One region of the Arthrobacter jiangjiafuii genome, then DNA from elsewhere that is predicted to be linked to it. Evidence: predicted binding sites of a transcription regulator. Region 1 holds the regulator's gene; the other holds the start of a gene.
What was found. Region 1 encodes HrcA, which represses chaperone genes, less so after heat shock. Its sites were predicted from a motif close to TTNGCACTCGNNNNNNNCGAGTGCNAA; they were not measured.
Positions count from the first base shown of each region.

Region 2: groES (co-chaperone GroES) is a predicted target of HrcA. The motif match lies at 6,769-6,795, and genes of this name have one in related genera.

Region 1 is NZ_CP076022.1:2,110,805-2,119,149, forward strand. Features, by position in the region: gene KKR91_RS09930 (PhoH family protein) at 1-391, opposite strand, end outside; gene KKR91_RS09935 (GerMN domain-containing protein) at 687-1,619, shown strand; gene KKR91_RS09940 (16S rRNA (uracil(1498)-N(3))-methyltransferase) at 1,662-2,426, opposite strand; gene dnaJ (molecular chaperone DnaJ) at 2,430-3,572, opposite strand; gene hrcA (heat-inducible transcriptional repressor HrcA) at 3,713-4,726, opposite strand; gene KKR91_RS09955 (DUF3097 domain-containing protein) at 4,919-5,761, shown strand; gene KKR91_RS09960 (DUF4870 domain-containing protein) at 5,889-6,317, shown strand; gene hemW (radical SAM family heme chaperone HemW) at 6,402-7,634, opposite strand; gene lepA (translation elongation factor 4) at 7,631-8,345, opposite strand, start outside.
Region 2 is NZ_CP076022.1:2,824,648-2,832,992, reverse strand. Features, by position in the region: gene KKR91_RS13235 (shikimate 5-dehydrogenase) at 1-279, shown strand, start outside; gene KKR91_RS13230 (class I SAM-dependent methyltransferase) at 276-1,490, opposite strand; gene KKR91_RS13225 (MalY/PatB family protein) at 1,545-2,708, shown strand; gene KKR91_RS13220 (iron ABC transporter ATP-binding protein) at 2,696-3,454, opposite strand; gene KKR91_RS13215 (iron chelate uptake ABC transporter family permease subunit) at 3,451-4,485, opposite strand; gene KKR91_RS13210 (ABC transporter permease) at 4,478-5,554, opposite strand; gene KKR91_RS13205 (siderophore ABC transporter substrate-binding protein) at 5,631-6,581, opposite strand; gene groES (co-chaperone GroES) at 6,932-7,228, shown strand; gene groL (chaperonin GroEL) at 7,309-8,345, shown strand, end outside.

The DNA.
Region 1 (8,345 bases):
CATAGTTGCGCTGGTTCAGCGTCTTGGGACGGATGGTCCGGCCGCGGGTGGAGAGGATGTTCTGCGTGAGGACCTCTGCCGGGCGCGGGGCGCTCTGGTCCCGGAGCATGGTGATCAGCTGCTCCACCAGCTGCGGGGTGACCCGGGTCTGGCTGCGGGCAAGAACCCGGACTTCATTCACCAGCCTGTGGGTAAGTTCCACCACAGGAGCCGGGCCGGAGATCGACAGCTCGTTGCCCCGTACATGGAGGTTGGCTTCCGGATAGGCGGCCTCAATGATCTTGAGTGCCTCGTCATTGGCACCCAGTGACTGGACCATGTGTTCCGTTGAATCGAAAACGATGGTCCGCCGATCCAGTCCAATGGTGCCAATTCCTGAGGATTCAGTCATATGTTCGGCCTTCCCAGGCCTTTCATCGCCCCTTCGCAGAGAGAGTGTGGAGGTAAGCCCGCCGAAGTTAAGACAGACATTCCAATATTACTTGATGCCGCACCTGCGCGTCTGCTCCCGGACAAAGCGCTCGGCCCGAACGGGGTGGCGGCCGGCGCATGCCTCTGTCTCAATCGGGTCTCAGTCCGGTAGCGAGAAGGTCAAGACCGGCAATCGGCTGTTTTGCGTGTGCCAAGCTGGAAAGAGACCAACCCGGGAAAGCTCCCGGAAACTGACGCTGGGAGAGGAGGACGGTATGACCACATGGCGGAACCGCCCCCCGGGCCGGCGGACCCTTGGCCTGCTCGCGGCCTCTTCACTGCTCCTTAGCGGCTGCGGCGTAGTGGCAGCGAACCCCACCACCTCCATGCCGACGTCCTTTGGCGACGCCGCACGGGCCGCCTCCTCGCCCATGACCGTGGCGACGCTTCCCGGCGGAGAGACCGCGCCGGGCCTGATCCCCGTGTATTGGCTGGGGCTGAACGGTTCCGATGTTCTGCTGTACCGCGAATTCCAGCCAGCGGAGAAGGACGGGGATCCGATCAGTGAGGCCGTTCAGGCGATGACCGCCGGCGCACCCTCCGATCCGGACTATTTCAATCCGTGGCACAAAGCCGAATCCGTCACCGCTTCCATCTCGGCCAAAAACGTCATCACGGTGGATCTTTCCGCCGACGCGTTCAAGACCTCCCTCGATGCAGGTATGGCCCACCGCGCCATCCAGCAGCTGGTGTACACCGCCACTGCCGCTGCCGCCAATGCAGGCCTGACCACCGTAGGGCATACACCCTCCGTGGTGCTGCTGGTGGATGGCAAGGCCGGCTACCGGGCCTTCGGGCACGAGGTGCTGGAAGGGGAACTGCAGCGTGACGCAACGCTCGTGGCGCCGATCTGGATCATTGACCCGCAGGAGGGATCCGGGAATCCGACCTCCCTCACGGTCAGCGGGGCAGCCCGGTCCGAAGGCGGCCAGCTCTCCTGGCGGGTGGAACCGATCGTGGACGGCCGGCCTGCGGCAGCTGCCGTCGAAAGCGGCTTCGCCGACCTTGAGGCGCCCACAGGCGGAACCTCCCTCTACAGCTTTACCGTGGAGCTCTCTCCCGGGGACTACAGCGTGAGTGTCTTCCACGGCACCGAGCGGGCCAATGAGGATTCCAAGCGCGTGAGCATCCACTCCGACCTTAAGTAGTTCCGCCGGCCGCTGGTTCTCACCTGCCAGCCGCCCGGCGTGCTACCAGCGGCCCAGCGCGGAATTCAGGACAGCCAGTGCTGCCGGGCCGGCCGTGGAGGAACGCATCACGTGCTGTCCCAGCCGTACCGCCACCGCGCCGCCGGAGCGCAGCAGCTCCACTTCGCCGCCGCTGATGCCGCCTTCGGGCCCCACCACCACGGCAATGCTCAGCGGCCGGTCCCCTGCCCGCCGCCGGGCGTCATGGACCGCCGGCACCAAGGCGCCGTCGGCCTCCTCATGCAGCACCAGCACCAGGTCCACCGTTGCCAGCCGGCGTGCAAGGTCCTTGGAGTCAACGACCCCTTCGACCTGCGGAATCACTGAACGGCGGGACTGCTTGGCCGCCGCGGTAACGATCCCCTGCCACTTTGCCTGTCCCTTGGCCGCTTTGTCGGCGCGCCAGCGGACAATGCTGCGTTCGGACTGCCAGGGAATGACCGTATGTACTCCCAGCTCCGTTGCCGCCTCGACCGCCTGCTCGTCGCGGCCGCCCTTGGCGAGGGCCTGGACCAGGATCAGCGTGTCGGCGGGTCCGTCCTCCTCGCTGACGACGGCGACGTCGACTTCCAGCCGTGCCGGAGCGACGGCGGAGACCGTGCCGGTGAGCCGGCGTCCGGCGCCGTCGACAATGTCCACCGGTTCGCCCGGCGCCAGCCGCTTCACCGCCACGGCGTGGTGGGCCTCGGGTCCTTCGAGCACAAAAACTGACCCGGGGCCGGCGGCGCGGACGGCGCCGGGCTCACCGAAGAAGATCGGATTGGTCATTGGTCAGTGATTGCCCAGGCGGTCCCGCAGCCGGGCGAACACACCCGTTCCACTGTTGGCCAGACGGCCCTCGGCGTATTCTTCGCCGCGCAGCTGCGCGAGCTTGCGCAGCAGTTCCTCCTGCTCGGAATCCAGCTTCTGCGGGGTCTCCACATGAAGGTGGACCAGCAGGTCACCGCGGCCGTAACCGCGCAGGTGGGTGACGCCCAGGCCCTTCAGGGTGCTGATTTCGCCGGACTGGGTGCCGGCCTTGACCGTGATTTCGCGGTCGCCGTCGAAGGTTTCAAAGTTGATGACCGAGCCCAGGGCCGCTGCCGTCATGGGCACCGTCAGGGTGGCGTGCAGGTCATCGCCTTCACGTACGAAGGTGGGATCGGCGTTGACCCGGATTTCCACGTACAGGTCGCCCTGCGGTCCGCCGGCGGTGCCTGCTTCGCCCTGGCCGCCCAGCTGGATGCGGGTGCCGGTGGCAACGCCTGCGGGGATCTTGATGTTCAGGCTGCGGCGGCTGCGGACGCGGCCTTCGCCGGCGCATTCGTGGCAGGGGTCGGGAATGACCGTGCCGTAGCCCTGGCAGGACCCGCACGGCGCGGTGGTCATGACCTGGCCCAGGATCGACCGGACCGCGCGCTGCACCTGCCCGGTTCCATGGCAGATGTCGCAGGTCCGCGGGGAGGTGCCGGGCTGGCAGCAGCTGCCGTCACAGGTGGGGCAGGTGACGGCGGTGTCGACCTCGATCTTCTTGTTGGTGCCGAAGACGGCATCCTTCAGGTCGATCCGGACGTTGATCAGGGCGTCCTGGCCGCGGCGGGTGCGTGAGGCCGGTCCGCGTCCTCCGCCTCCCGCGGCGCCGCCGAAGAAGGTGTCGAAAATGTCCTGGAAGCCGAAGCCCTGGCCGCTGAAGCCCGCGCCGCCGCCGAAACCGTTGTCATTGCCGTTTTCGTTGCCCGTGGTGTCGTAGATCCGGCGCTTCTGCGGGTCGGCGAGCACTTCGTAGGCGTGGGTTACGGCCTTGAACTCATCCTGTGCCCCGGGGGCGGGGTTGACGTCGGGGTGCAGCTTGCGGGCCAGCTTGCGGTAGGCCTTCTTGATTTCTTCGCCCGTGGCGTCGCGTCCGACACCCAGAACCTGGTAGTGATCGCTCACTCGTGCACATCGCTTCCTGTAATTGGCAGTTCCCGCATGTTGGCGCGGCGCCTTCTGCGCGAAGGCCTTTCCCGGTTTCCGCGGCCCTCGGGCAGCGGAACAGCCGGAGAACTGCTGTAGCTGTATTGTCTAACGCTTTTCTAGTTGTTCAGTATCCGGGACAGATAACGGGCCACGGCCCGCACTGTTGACATCGTGTTGGGGTAGTCCATGCGTGTGGGGCCCAGGACCCCCACCTTCGCCGAAGCGTCGGGTCCGTAGCCGGTGGCCACGACGGAGGCTTCGGAGAGCGAGCCGTGCGGGTTTTCCCGTCCGATCCGCACCGAGACGCCGCGGGCATCCTGTTCCATCTCGGACAACAACCGGAGCATGACCACTTGTTCCTCGAGTGCCTCGAGGATGGGGCCGATGGTAAGCGGGAAGTCCACGGTGGACCGGGCCAGATTGGCTGTCCCGGCCATCACCATACGGTCTTCGCGGTTGATGCCGGCCAGCTGTTCCAGCGAACGGGCCAGGACCGTTGCGGTGCGGCGCTTATGCACCGGCACGGTGGCCAGGCATTCAGCCAGGTGGCCGGTGATCCGGGTCAGCGGGGTGCCGCTCAGCGACGCCAGGAAATGCTGGCGCAGGGCCATCAGGTCGGGTTCGGTCACGGGATCCGGAACCGGTACAACACGCTGCTCCACCCGGCCCGTGGTGGAGATCAGCACCACCAGCACCTGTGCCGGAGCCAGCAGGACAAACTCGATGTGGCGCACCTGTGCGTTGCCCAGATGCGGGTACTGCACCACTGCCACCTGGTTGGTCAGCTGGGACAGCAGCCGCACGGTGCGTTCCATGACGTCGTCGAGGTCTTCGGCGCCCTCGAGCAGGGTCTGGATGGCTTTGCGTTCGGCCGCGGACAGCGGCTTGACGTCGGAGATCCGGTCCACGAACAGGCGGTAGCCCTTATCGGTGGGGATGCGCCCGGCGGAGGTATGCGGGGCGACAATCAGGCCCTCTTCCTCCAGGGCAGCCATGTCGTTGCGGATCGTGGCGCTGGAAACACCCAGACGGTGGCGTTCCACCAGGGCCTTGGATCCGACGGGCTCACGCGAATGCACGTAATCCTCGACAATCGCGCGGAGCACCTCGAGTCTGCGTGGTTCACTCATGGTTGTCCTCCCTCGCTGATGTCCGGCGTTGTCCGTTGCGTTTCGGGCCGCGTGTCGTTAGCACTCACCATGCCCAAGTGCTAAGTCTAATACGGATCAGGGACGTTGTTAGCATTGAAAGTCCGTGCCGTGCACGCGCAGACGTGCGCCCTGTCCAACTGCGCGCGGCCCAACAACAGCGAGGAAACACCCGTGTCGAACTTTTCGTGGGGGCCCCAGGACATCAGCGCTCCGGCCCGCCGGGTGCTGCCCAAAGTGGGTGCCGAAGCCGGACTCGTGCTTGAAGACGTGCAGACCGGCTGGGTCGGTGCGGTGGTCCGGGTGGAGAAGTCCGGCGGGCTGCACCTGATGGTGCTGGAGGACCGGCGCGGCAAGACCAAGTCCTTTGAGCTGGGCTTCGGCTTCCTGCTGGACGGCGAGCCGGTGGAGGTGGTTCCGGCTGTGAAGGCCGCTGCCCCCGCGTCCCGGCGGACGGCGTCCGGCTCGGTCCGGGTGGAGAACGTCCGGGCCCGCACCGCCAAGGCCAGCCGCATCTGGGTGGAGGGAAAGCACGACGCCGAACTGGTGGAGAAGGTCTGGGGCGATGACCTGCGGGTGGAGGGCATCGTCGTCGAGCCCCTGCATGGCGTGGATGACCTGTACGCGGCGGTCAAGGAGTTCGGACCCGGACCCGGCCGCCGGCTGGGCATCCTGGTGGACCATCTGGTGCCCGGTTCCAAGGAATCGCGGATCGCCGCCGAGGCCATGACCTCCCCGGGGGCCCGCGGGAATGTGCTCATAGTGGGCCATCCGTATGTGGATGTCTGGCAGGCCATCAAGCCGACGGCGATCGGCCTGGCTGCCTGGCCGGTGGTGCCGCGGAACGAGGATTGGAAGACCGGCATCCTCAAAGGTCTGGGCTGGCCGCACAGGAACCACACGGACGTGGCGATCGGCTGGAAAAAGCTGCTGGGTTCGGTCACATCGTATGCCGATCTGGAGCCGTCACTGCTGGGCCGGGTGGAGGAAGTCATCGATTTCCTCACGGTTCCGTAGCTGCCGCCCCGCGGCGTGTATGCCCGATCCCGGCCCGCTTGCCAGTACTCTAGATGAGATACTCAGCAGCGTTTAGCTCCACAAGGCGTGCCGCTCCATCAGCGTCAAGAGTCAAAAGGAAACAGCAGTGTCGAACACACGTCAGAACCACCAGCCCCACCCCGACGACCGGAGTTCCGGCGAGCGTCCCCTCTATCAGGGTGCTCCGGCCAACGCGCTGCCCCTGACGGCATCAGAAGACCGGCAATGGGCCACGATGGCGCATTTCGGCGGCATCCTGGGCTTCGTTCCGTCCCTGGTCATTTATCTGGTCTTCCGGGACCGCGGCCCGTTCACCGCCCAGGAATCCAAGGAAGCACTGAACTTCACGCTTCCCCCCACCATCCTTGCGCTGCTGGCCTGGCTGCTGTCCTTCATCCCGGGAATCGGCTGGATCTTTGCCATCATCAATGCGCTGCTCTGGGTGGCCATCGCCGTGTCCTCCGTGGTGGCAGGCATTGCGGTCAACCGCGGGCGGCCCTACCGTTACCGGCTGAACCTGCGCCGCATCCGCTGACAGTAGGAACCAAAGACAAAGGCCCCGGGCCGGCATTGCTGCCGGTCAGGGGCCTTTTTGTGTTGCTGTGCGGGCTAGTCACCGCTAGTCCGGCAGCAGGCGGCGGACGACGGCGTCAGCCAGCAGGCGGCCCTTGGTAGTCAGCAGCACGCGTCCGGTCAGTGCCGCCTTCGGATCCACCAGGCCGTCGGCCATCAGGCCCGCGACGGCAAGGCGCCCGGAGTCCTTCAGCCGGGAAAGCTCCAGCCCCTCGGCCAACCGCGTGCGCAGCATGACATCTTCCACGTACCGGGTTTCGGCGTCGAGCGTCTCGCGGCCCACAGCCGGAGATTCCCCGGCGCCCAGCCGCTGGGCGTAGGCGGTCGGGTGCTTGGCATTCCACCAGCGCACGCCGCCGGCGTGGGAATGCGCGCCGGGGCCGACGCCCCACCAGTCGTCGCTGCGCCAGTAGGCCAGGTTGTGCCGGCACTGGTCAGCGGGTGTGCGCGACCAGTTGCTCACTTCGTACCAGGACAGCCCTGCGGCGGTCATCAGTTCGTCGGCGAGCAGATATTTGTCCGCATGGTCGTCGTCGTCGATCGGCGGGACTTCGCCGCGGCGCATCCGGGCGGCCAGCTTGGTGCCGTCCTCAATGATCAGCGCATAGGCCGAAATGTGGTCCGGCTCGTAGCTCAGAGCCTCTTTGACCGAGAATTCCCAGTCCGCCAGCGACTCCCCCGGCGTGCCGTAGATCAGGTCAACGCTCACCTTGAGTCCGGCGTCGCGCGCCCACTGCACGGCCAGCGGAACCCGTGACGGCGTGTGCGTGCGGTCCAGGACCGCCAGCACATGAGGTACGGCCGACTGCATGCCGAAGGAGACGCGGGTGAATCCGGCGTCGGCCAGCAGCTGCAGGGACTCCGGGGTGACCGAGTCGGGGTTGGCCTCGGTGGTGACCTCGGCGCCGGGAACCAGCCCCCATGCGCCGATGGCGGATTTCAGGATCCCGGCCAGGTCCTCGGCGGGCAGCAGCGTAGGCGTGCCGCCGCCGAAGAAGACGGTGCTGAGCGGACGGTCCGGCAGCCCTGAGGCCTTCAGGACGCGGGCGGCCAGCGCCACTTCCTGCTGCGCTGTGCCGCCGTAGGCGGCCTGCGACGCCCCGCCGCCCAGTTCAGTGGCGGTGTAGGTATTGAAATCGCAGTAGCCGCAGCGGACGGAGCAGAACGGAATGTGGACGTAGAGTCCGAACTTCCGGTCCACTGCTCCTTCCGCTGCCTGGGCGGGCAGCAGTCCGTCTACGGGTGCCGGGTCCCCGAGGGGCAGTGCACTGGGTGTCACTTCTTGGCTTTGTCCTTGGATTCGTCGGAGGAAAGGGCAGCAACGAAGGCTTCCTGGGGAACCTCGACGCGGCCCACCATCTTCATGCGCTTCTTGCCTTCCTTCTGCTTTTCGAGCAGCTTGCGCTTACGGCTGATGTCGCCGCCGTAGCACTTGGCCAGCACGTCCTTGCGGATGGCGCGGATGGATTCGCGGGCGATGATCCGGGAGCCGATGGCCGCCTGGATGGGCACCTCGAACTGCTGGCGCGGAATCAGTTCGCGGAGCTTGCCGGTCATCATGACGCCGTAGGAGTACGCCTTGTCCTTGTGCGTGATGGAGCTGAAGGCGTCCACCTGTTCGCCCTGGAGCAGGATGTCCACCTTGACCAGGTCGGCGACCTGTTCGCCGTCGGCCTTCCAGTCCAGCGAGGCGTAGCCGCGGGTCTTGGATTTGAGGATGTCGAAGAAGTCGAAAACGATCTCGGCCAGCGGCAGGCGGTACCGGATTTCCACCCGATCCTCGGAGAGATAGTCCATGCCGCCCAGGACGCCGCGGCGGGCCTGGCACAGCTCCATGATGGCACCGACAAATTCGTTCGGCGCCAGGATCGTGGCCGAGACCATCGGCTCGCGGACCTCTTTGATCTTGCCTTCGGGGTACTCGCTGGGGTTGGTCACCGTGACCACCTTCTTGTCCTCCAGCGTCACCTCGTACTCCACGTTGGGTGCG
Region 2 (8,345 bases), 710 kb from region 1:
GACCTGCTGATCAACGTGACCCCGCTGGGGATGGCCGGGGAGGACGAAGACATCCAGGCGTTCGACGACGCCGCGGTGGCTGCCGCGCACACTGTGTTCGACGTCGTCGCGCTGCCCTCCGAAACGCCGCTGATCAAGGCCGCCCGGACGGCCGGGAAACCGGTCATCACCGGGGCAGAGGTGATCGCGGTCCAGGCGGAGGAACAGTTTGTGCTCTATACCGGGGTGCGGCCCACCCCGGAGCAGGTCAAGGCTGCCAGCGAGTTCTCCCGCGCCTAGGGAACTACAGGTTCCACCACGATGGCCACCCGGTCTTCGCCCAGCCGGGTGAGGACCAGGGTCGCCTTGTTCGGCCCCTTGCCGGAGCCGGTCAGCAGCTGCTTGCGCAGCTCTTCCGGGGTGACCGACATCCCGCGCTTCTTGATGTCCAGGACGCCGATCCCGTTGGCCTTGACCCACGCCTTGAGCGCCTTGACGTTGTAGGGACGCACCTCGAGCACCCGGTAGGCCCGGGCAAAGGGTGTTTCCATCAGCTCGGGCGCACCGATATAGGCAATGTGTTCATCCAGCAGGTGCCCGCCCAGGGAACGGGCGACGTCGGCGACCAGCCCCGCACGGATGACGGCGCCGTCGGGCTCATACAGGAAGGCATCGACGGCGCCGACGGCCACGTCTTCACCGCCGGGCGCGTAGTCCACCGGTGAGGTCAGCTCGGCCGCACCGTTGGGGCCGATCACCAGGGCTGCCCGGCGGACGCCCTCGCGGCGCAGCGCGTTGAACCAGAGCGTCGCTTCGGTGACGTCGCCGTCCACCGAAACCCACTGTGCTTCGCAGTTTCCGGGAAGGGCCTCGTGCGGAATGCCCGGGCCCATCTTCACGCCAACGGGCAGGCCGCGGTCCGCCAGGGACTCCACGAAGGACAGCGGCGGCGAGAAGGCCTCGGGATCAAAAATGCGGGTGGTCCCCGAAGTGGAAGTGGTGCGGCGCGCCGGATCCAGCCACACGCCGTCGAACCCGGAGAGGTCAAAGTCCTCGGCGTTGCCCTGGACAACCTTCGCGTCCGGCCAGGGCATCAGGTTGATGGTGGCGGCGGCGGCGGTGATTTCATCGAGTTCGACGGCGGTCACCTGCCGGTCCAGTGTGGCCAGCGCAAGTGCGTCGGCGCCGATGCCGCAGCCCAGGTCGGCGATCTTCTCCAGCCCGGCCTCAACGTACCGCTGCGCGTGCAGTGCTGCGACGTTCAGGCGGGTGGCCTGTTCCAGTCCGGGGGAGGTGAAGACCATGTGGTCGGCAAAGGGACCGAACTTGGTGCGGGCCTTCATCCGCAGTTTCGCCTGGGTCAGGACGGCGGCAACGAGTTCGGGGGAGTGCCCGGCCTTGCGAAGGTCGGTGTTGAGCTTGAAGGACTCGGACTCCAGATACGGGCCGAGGGAGTTCAGCAGTTCCCAGCCTTCGGAAGTCAGAACATGGGCAAGGGAAGTGTCCGGCATGCCTACCAGCCTAGTTCTTCTGCGGGGCCGCACGTTAGCTGTAGGTTGGGCGGCATGACGAAGATCGCCGCCGAGCCGCTGGCTGCGCTGCGGGCCAGGACCAGTGCAAAATGGCAGACCTACCCGGCTGATGTGCTGCCGTTGTTCGTGGCGGAGATGGACTTTCCGCTGGCAGTGCCCGTGCAGCAGGCCATCATCGAACGGGTCCTCGCCTCGGATACCGGCTATATCGCCGGGCCGGAACCCGTGGCCGCAGCCTTCGCCGGATTCGCGGAACGCAGCTGGGGCTGGGCCGTGGACCCCGGGGATGTGCGGACCACTACCGATGCGTCGGTGGCCATTGTCGAATGCCTGCGCCAGGCCGTGCCGGTGGATGGGTCGGTGATCATCACGCCGCCGGTCTACCCGCCCTTCTACGAGCTTCCGCCGGAGGCCGATGCCTCGGTGGTCGAAGTGCCGCTGCTGCTCACGGGGACCGGCTGGCAGTTGGACCTGCCGGAACTGGAGAAGGCCTTCGCCCGTGGCGCCGATGCGCTGCTGCTGTGCAGTCCGCATAATCCGCTGGGCCTTATCCATTCCGCCGATTCACTTCGCGTCGTGGCGGAGTTGTCGGCGAAGTACGGCGTGGCAGTCATCAGCGACGAGATCCACGCCCCGCTGGCCTACATGCCGGGCGCGTTCACACCGTATCTTTCCGTCTCCGCCAACGCCCGGGAATACGGCATCTGCGTCACCGCAGCGTCCAAGGCCTGGAACATCGCGGGCACCAAGTGCGCGTTGATGGTGGCCCAGTCCGACCGCACCCGGCTGCAGCTGGACTCGATGCCGGAGGAAGTGGCCGCCCGCACCTCGATTCTGGGCCTGCACGCGACGAAAGCCGCCTATGATGACGGCGCCCCGTGGCTGGCCGGCGTCCTGGAGTCGCTGGATGCGAACCGCAGGCTGTTGGGGGAGCTGCTGGCGGCGGAACTGCCTGAGGCCGTGTATCGCCCGCCGGCTGCCGGCTACCTGGCATGGCTGGATTTGCGCGGCCTGGGCTGGGGCGATGATCCGGCGGCGGTGGCACTGGAACAGGGACGGGTGGCGTTGGAATCGGGCCTGAAGTTCGGCCGGCGCGGCGCAGGTTTTGCGCGGTTGAATTTCGCTTGCTCCCCGGAGGTGCTCACCGAGGCCGTGGACCGGCTGGCGCGGGTAAGGGCAGGGCGTCAGGCGAAGTAGACGCCGATCCGGTTGCCGTCGATCTCCTCGATGCGGATGTCGATCTCGTAAATGTCCCGCAGCACGTCCGGCTGCATAATCCGGGACGGCGGACCCTGATGGATAATCCGGCCCTGCCGCATGGCAATGATGTCGTCGGAGTAGCAGGAGGCGAAGTTGATGTCGTGGATGACCAGCACCACCGTCTTGCCGAAGTCGTCGGTGAGCCGGCGCAGCAAGCGCATCATTTCCACCGAGTGCTTCATGTCCAGGTTGTTCAACGGCTCGTCCAGCAACAGGTAGTCGGTGCCCTGCGCCAGGACCATCGCGATGAACGCCCGCTGGCGCTGCCCGCCGGAGAGCTCGTCCACGAAGCGGTCGGCCAGGGCGGTGAGGTCCAGGTAGGCCATGGCTTCATCGATGAAGACCTTGTCGGCGCTGGTGGGCCGGCCGCCGTTGTGCGGGTACCGGCCAAAGCCCACCAGGTCACGCACGGTCAGGCGCACGGTCAGCTGGTTGTCCTGCCGGAGGATGGCCATCTTCCGGGCCAGCTCCTTCCCGGGGGTGGCGAACACATCGAGGCCGTCCACGCTCACGGAGCCGGCATCCATGCGCAGCAGCCGCGACATGATGGAGAGCAGCGTGGACTTCCCGGCACCGTTGGGCCCGATGATGGAGGTGATGCCGCCTTCCTTGATGTCGGCGCTGACGCCGTCGACCACCACTTGGTTGGCATAGGACTTGGAGACGCCGGTTACGGAGATCATTTGACGTTGCCTCTCAGCAGCAGGATAAGGAAGACGATGCCGCCGACGAACTCAATGACAATGCTCAGTGCGGTGTCGAACGCGAAGATGCGTTCCAGGACCAGTTGGCCGCCCACCAAGGCAATGACACCGAGCAGCACGGCAATGGGCAGCACGGCGGTGTGCCGGAAATGCGAGCACAGCTGGTAGGCCAGGGACGCCACCAGCAGGCCGAAGAACGTCACCGGCCCCACCAGGGCGGTGGAGACGGCCACCAGGACGGAGCAGATCACCAGTGTGGCGGTAACCGCCTTTTTGTGGTCTACGCCAAGGTTGACGGCGGTGTCCCGGCCCAGGGCCAGGACATCGAAGGAATGGCGCATCCGCCAGGCCATGAAGCTGACGACGGCGACGGCGACGCCGGAGTACCCCAGCAGTGCGCCGTCCACGTTGTTGAAGGACGCGAAGAACAGGTCCTGCAGGATGATGAATTCGCTGGGGTCGATCAGGCGCTGGAGCAGGGAGGAGAAGCCCCGGAACATGGTGCCGAAGATGATCCCCACCAGCAGCATCAGGTGCAGGGATTTGCCGCCGCCGGTGAACAGCCAGCGGTAGAGCAGGAAGGAGAAGCCCACCATAAGGGCGATTTCGACGGCGAACCGCAGCGGTTCGGACATGGTCAGCACGGCCTGCCCGCCGAGGGTAAACACCAGAACGGTCTGCAGCAGCACGTAGAGGGCATCAAAGCCCATGATCGACGGGGTCAGGATGCGGTTGCACGTCACCGTCTGGAACAACACGGTGGACACCCCGACGGCGTACGCCACCAGGATCATGGAGGCCACCTTGATGGCGCGGCGGGGGAGGATGTAGCCGATGTTCCCGCGCAGCTCAATGGTCATGAACACGGCGACCAGGGCTGCTGCCACCACTGACAGCGTGATGATCCAGAACTTCGGCGGCAGCGACCGGACCGGATGCCGGCGGTGGGAAACCAACGCCGTCGGCAACGGGCTGGCGGGAGCTTCGAGGCCGGTTTCAGTTTTAGCCACGGTCGGCACGCTTTCGCAGGAGCAGGTAGAGGAAGAGGACGCTGCCGATGGCGGCGACAATGACACCCACCGGGATCTCGTACGGATAGCGGATGGTGCGCCCGATGATGTCGCAGGCAAGGACAAAACCGGCGCCGAAGACGGCTACCCAGGGGACGGCCCGGCGCACGTTGTCACCGATCAGCAGCGACACGAGGTTGGGCACGATCAGGCCCAGGAAGGGGATGGACCCGACGCTGACGACGACGACGGCGCTGATCAGGGACACGATCACCAGTCCCAGGGCCATGACGCGGTTGTAGTTCAAACCCAGGTTGGTGGTGAAGTCGGCGCCCATCCCTGCGACGGTGAAGCGGTCGGCTGCCAGATACCCGATGACGGTCAGCAGTCCCACAATCCACAGGAGCTCGTACCGGCCGCGCAGGACGCCGGAAAAGTCGCCCACCATCCAGCTGTTCAAGGTCTGCAGCAGGTCGGTGCGGTAGGCGAAGAAGGTTGTTACGGCTGAAATGACACCGCCGAGCATGATGCCCACCAGTGGAACCAGGAGGGTGTTGCGCAGCGGCAGGCGGCGCAGGATCAGCAGGAACAGTGCTGTTCCGGCGGCGGCAAATAGCGTGGCAGTGGACATCTTCAGCATCATCGATGCGCCGGGAATCAGGATGGTGACGACCAGGATGCCCAGCGATGCGGATTCAACTGTGCCCACGGTGGAGGGTTCCACGAACTTGTTACGGGCCATCAGCTGCATGATCAGTCCGGCGACGCTGACGGCCATGCCGGCGAGGATGATGCTCAGTGTGCGCGGCACGCGGCTGACCCAGAAGACCTGCCAGGCCGCGGGGTCGCCCGCGGTCAGGGACCGCAGCGAGACATCGCTGACGCCGATGAACATGCTCGCCACCGCCAGCACCAGCACCAGCGCGGCGCCCAGCGCGAGGCCGGGCAGGGCGCGCGGAAGCCGCCGTCGTCGGCTGGCGACGTCAGCGGCTGGCGGGGCAGGGGCGGTAACCGGGGGAGGAGGCTGTGAAGAAGCCTGGCCTGGTTCCGGGACGGCAGGGGCGCTCATATCAAAAAGTCCGGTCTCCGTGGCCCGGGCACGCGGCATGAAGCCAGGCGCCCGGGCTGCGGGTGGAAAGCAGGAGTTAGGAAATACCGTTCTGGACTTCGGTCACCATGGCGTCCACATTGTTCAGGCCGTAGCCCACGAGGTACCAGCTATTGGCGTTGAGCGCGGTGATGCGCTCGTTCTTGGCTGCGTTGGTGCCATTGACCAGTTCGTTGTCCAGGACGGCAACGGCGGCTTCGCCGCTCTCGCCCACTGCGGTGTCACGGTCGATGACGAAGAGGTTGTCGGGGTTCTTATCGGCGATGTACTCGGCGGTGATGGATTCGCCGTGCTTGCCGTCGGCCTTGATCTCGGCAACCGGGGTGACGCCCAGGACGTCGTGGATGATGCCGAAGCGGGAGCCGGCGCCGTAGGCGGTCATTTCCCCGCCGCTGGTCATCACGATCAGGCCGGTGCCTGCTTCGGCTGCAGCGGTCTTGGTCTCTTCGATGCGCGCGTCGATGGCTGCCAGCTTCTCTTCGGCGGCTTCCTCCTTGTCGAAGATGCGGCCCAGGGTGCCGGTGACTTCCTTGAAGGATGCCATCGAATCTGCAGCATCAACGCTGAGGTCGATGGTGGGGGCAATCTTGCTCAGCTCTTCATAGGACGCGGCGACGCGGCCGGAGATGATGATCAGGTCCGGGGCACCTTCGCTGATTGCCTCGAAGTCCGGCTCCTTCATGGAGCCGATCTTGGCGTAGTCATCGCCAGCGTACTTGGACAGGCTCTCGGGGAAGTTGGCGGCGGGAACACCGTCGACGTCAACGTCGAGGGCGTTCATGGTGTCCAGTGCGCCGAGGTCAAAGGTGTAGACGGTTTCGGGATTGACCGGGACCTCGGTGCTGCCCTGGGCATGCTCCACAGTGATGTTGGCCGGTTTGGCCGCGGCATCGGCAGACGCTTCGGTCTCTGCGCCGCACGCGCTGAGGGCGAGGAGGGAAGCCAGGGCGGTCCCTGCGACAAGGCGGGACTTGAAAGTGTTTTTCACGGTAAGGAACTCCAGCTGCTTAGGTCAACGTCCGCCCGGCGGGGAAACCACCAATAAGGACACAGAAATGTTTGCTAATGTGTGCGCGCCTTTGAAAGCTACCGTGTTAGGTGAGCCTAAGGCAACTTGGAAGCATGACGAAGGCAACAAAAGAACTTCCCGGAGCAGGTAGCCCAAAAAAGGATTGTTGGCACTCGCCTTGACCGAGTGCTAACCGTTGCATAAAGTCGGAGCTAGCACTCTCCAAGTGAGGGTGCTAATTCCTGAGGGAAGCGCCATCCGGCACCGCGACGACGGCCAGCGCCTACCGACGGCCCCATCCGTTAGTAACTACGCAAAGGAGAGCCCGAGTGTCGGTCTCGATTAAGCCCCTTGAGGATCGCATTGTTGTCCGCCCCCTCGAAGCCGAGCAGACCACTGCTTCCGGCCTCGTCATCCCGGACACCGCCAAGGAAAAGCCCCAGGAGGGCGAAGTTGTCGCAGTAGGCCCCGGCCGTGTTGACGACAACGGCAACCGCGTTCCGGTTGATGTTTCCGAAGGTGACGTTGTCATCTACTCGAAGTACGGCGGAACCGAAGTCAAGCACGGCGGCCAGGAGTACCTGGTGCTGTCCGCCCGCGACGTGCTGGCCATCGTCGTTAAGTAGTCGAAAAAGGGAAACCCCGGCCAATCTGGCCGGGGTTTTCTGATGCAGGTGCAGATGTAGCTGTCGGAAAGGACACACACATGGCAAAGCAATTGGAGTTCAACGACTCCGCCCGCCGTTCGCTGGAGGCCGGCGTCGACAAGCTGGCCAACACCGTCAAGGTGACCCTCGGCCCGCGCGGCCGCAACGTAGTGCTCGCCAAGACCTGGGGCGCTCCCACCATCACGAACGACGGCGTCACCATCGCCCGTGAGGTTGAGCTGGAGGACCCGTACGAGAACCTCGGCGCACAGCTGGCCAAGGAAGTAGCAACCAAGACCAACGATGTTGCCGGCGACGGCACCACCACCGCAACCGTCCTGGCCCAGGCGCTGGTCAAGGAAGGCCTGCGCAACGTTGCTGCCGGCGCAGCTCCGGGCCAGCTCAAGCGCGGCATGGAGACTGCCGTGGAGGCAGTGGCAGCCCGCCTGCTGGAAAATGCCAAGGAAGTCCAGGGCAACCAGGTGGCGCATGTCGCCGCCATCTCCGCGCAGAGCACCGAGATCGGCGAGCTGCTCGCCAAGGCCTTTGACACCGTCGGCAAGGACGGCGTCATCACCATCGAGGAATCCTCCTCGACGCAGACCGAACTGGTCATCACCGAGGGCATGCAGTTCGACAAGGGCTACCTGTCCCCGTACTTCGTGACCGATCCGGAGCGTCAGGAAGCCGTCCTCGAGGACGCCTTGATCCTGATCAACTCCGGCAAGATCTCCTCCGTGGCCGAGTTCCTGCCGCTGCTGGAAAAGGCGCTGCAGACCTCCAAGCCGCTGTTCATCATCGCCGAGGACATTGAAGGCGAAGCCCTGTCCACCCTGGTGGTCAACAAGATCCGCGGCACCCTGAACGTGGTAGCCGTCAAGGCTCCCGGCTTCGGCGACCGCCGCAAGGCCATGATGCAGGACATCGCCACCCTCACCGGTGCGCAGGTTGTCTCCCCGGACCTGGGCCTGAAGCTGGACCAGGTTGGCCTTGAGGTGCTGGGTTCGGCCCGCCGCATCACGGTCACCAAGGACAGCACCACCATCGTCGACGGAACCGGCTCGGAATCAGACGTCGCGGACCGCGTTTCCCAGAT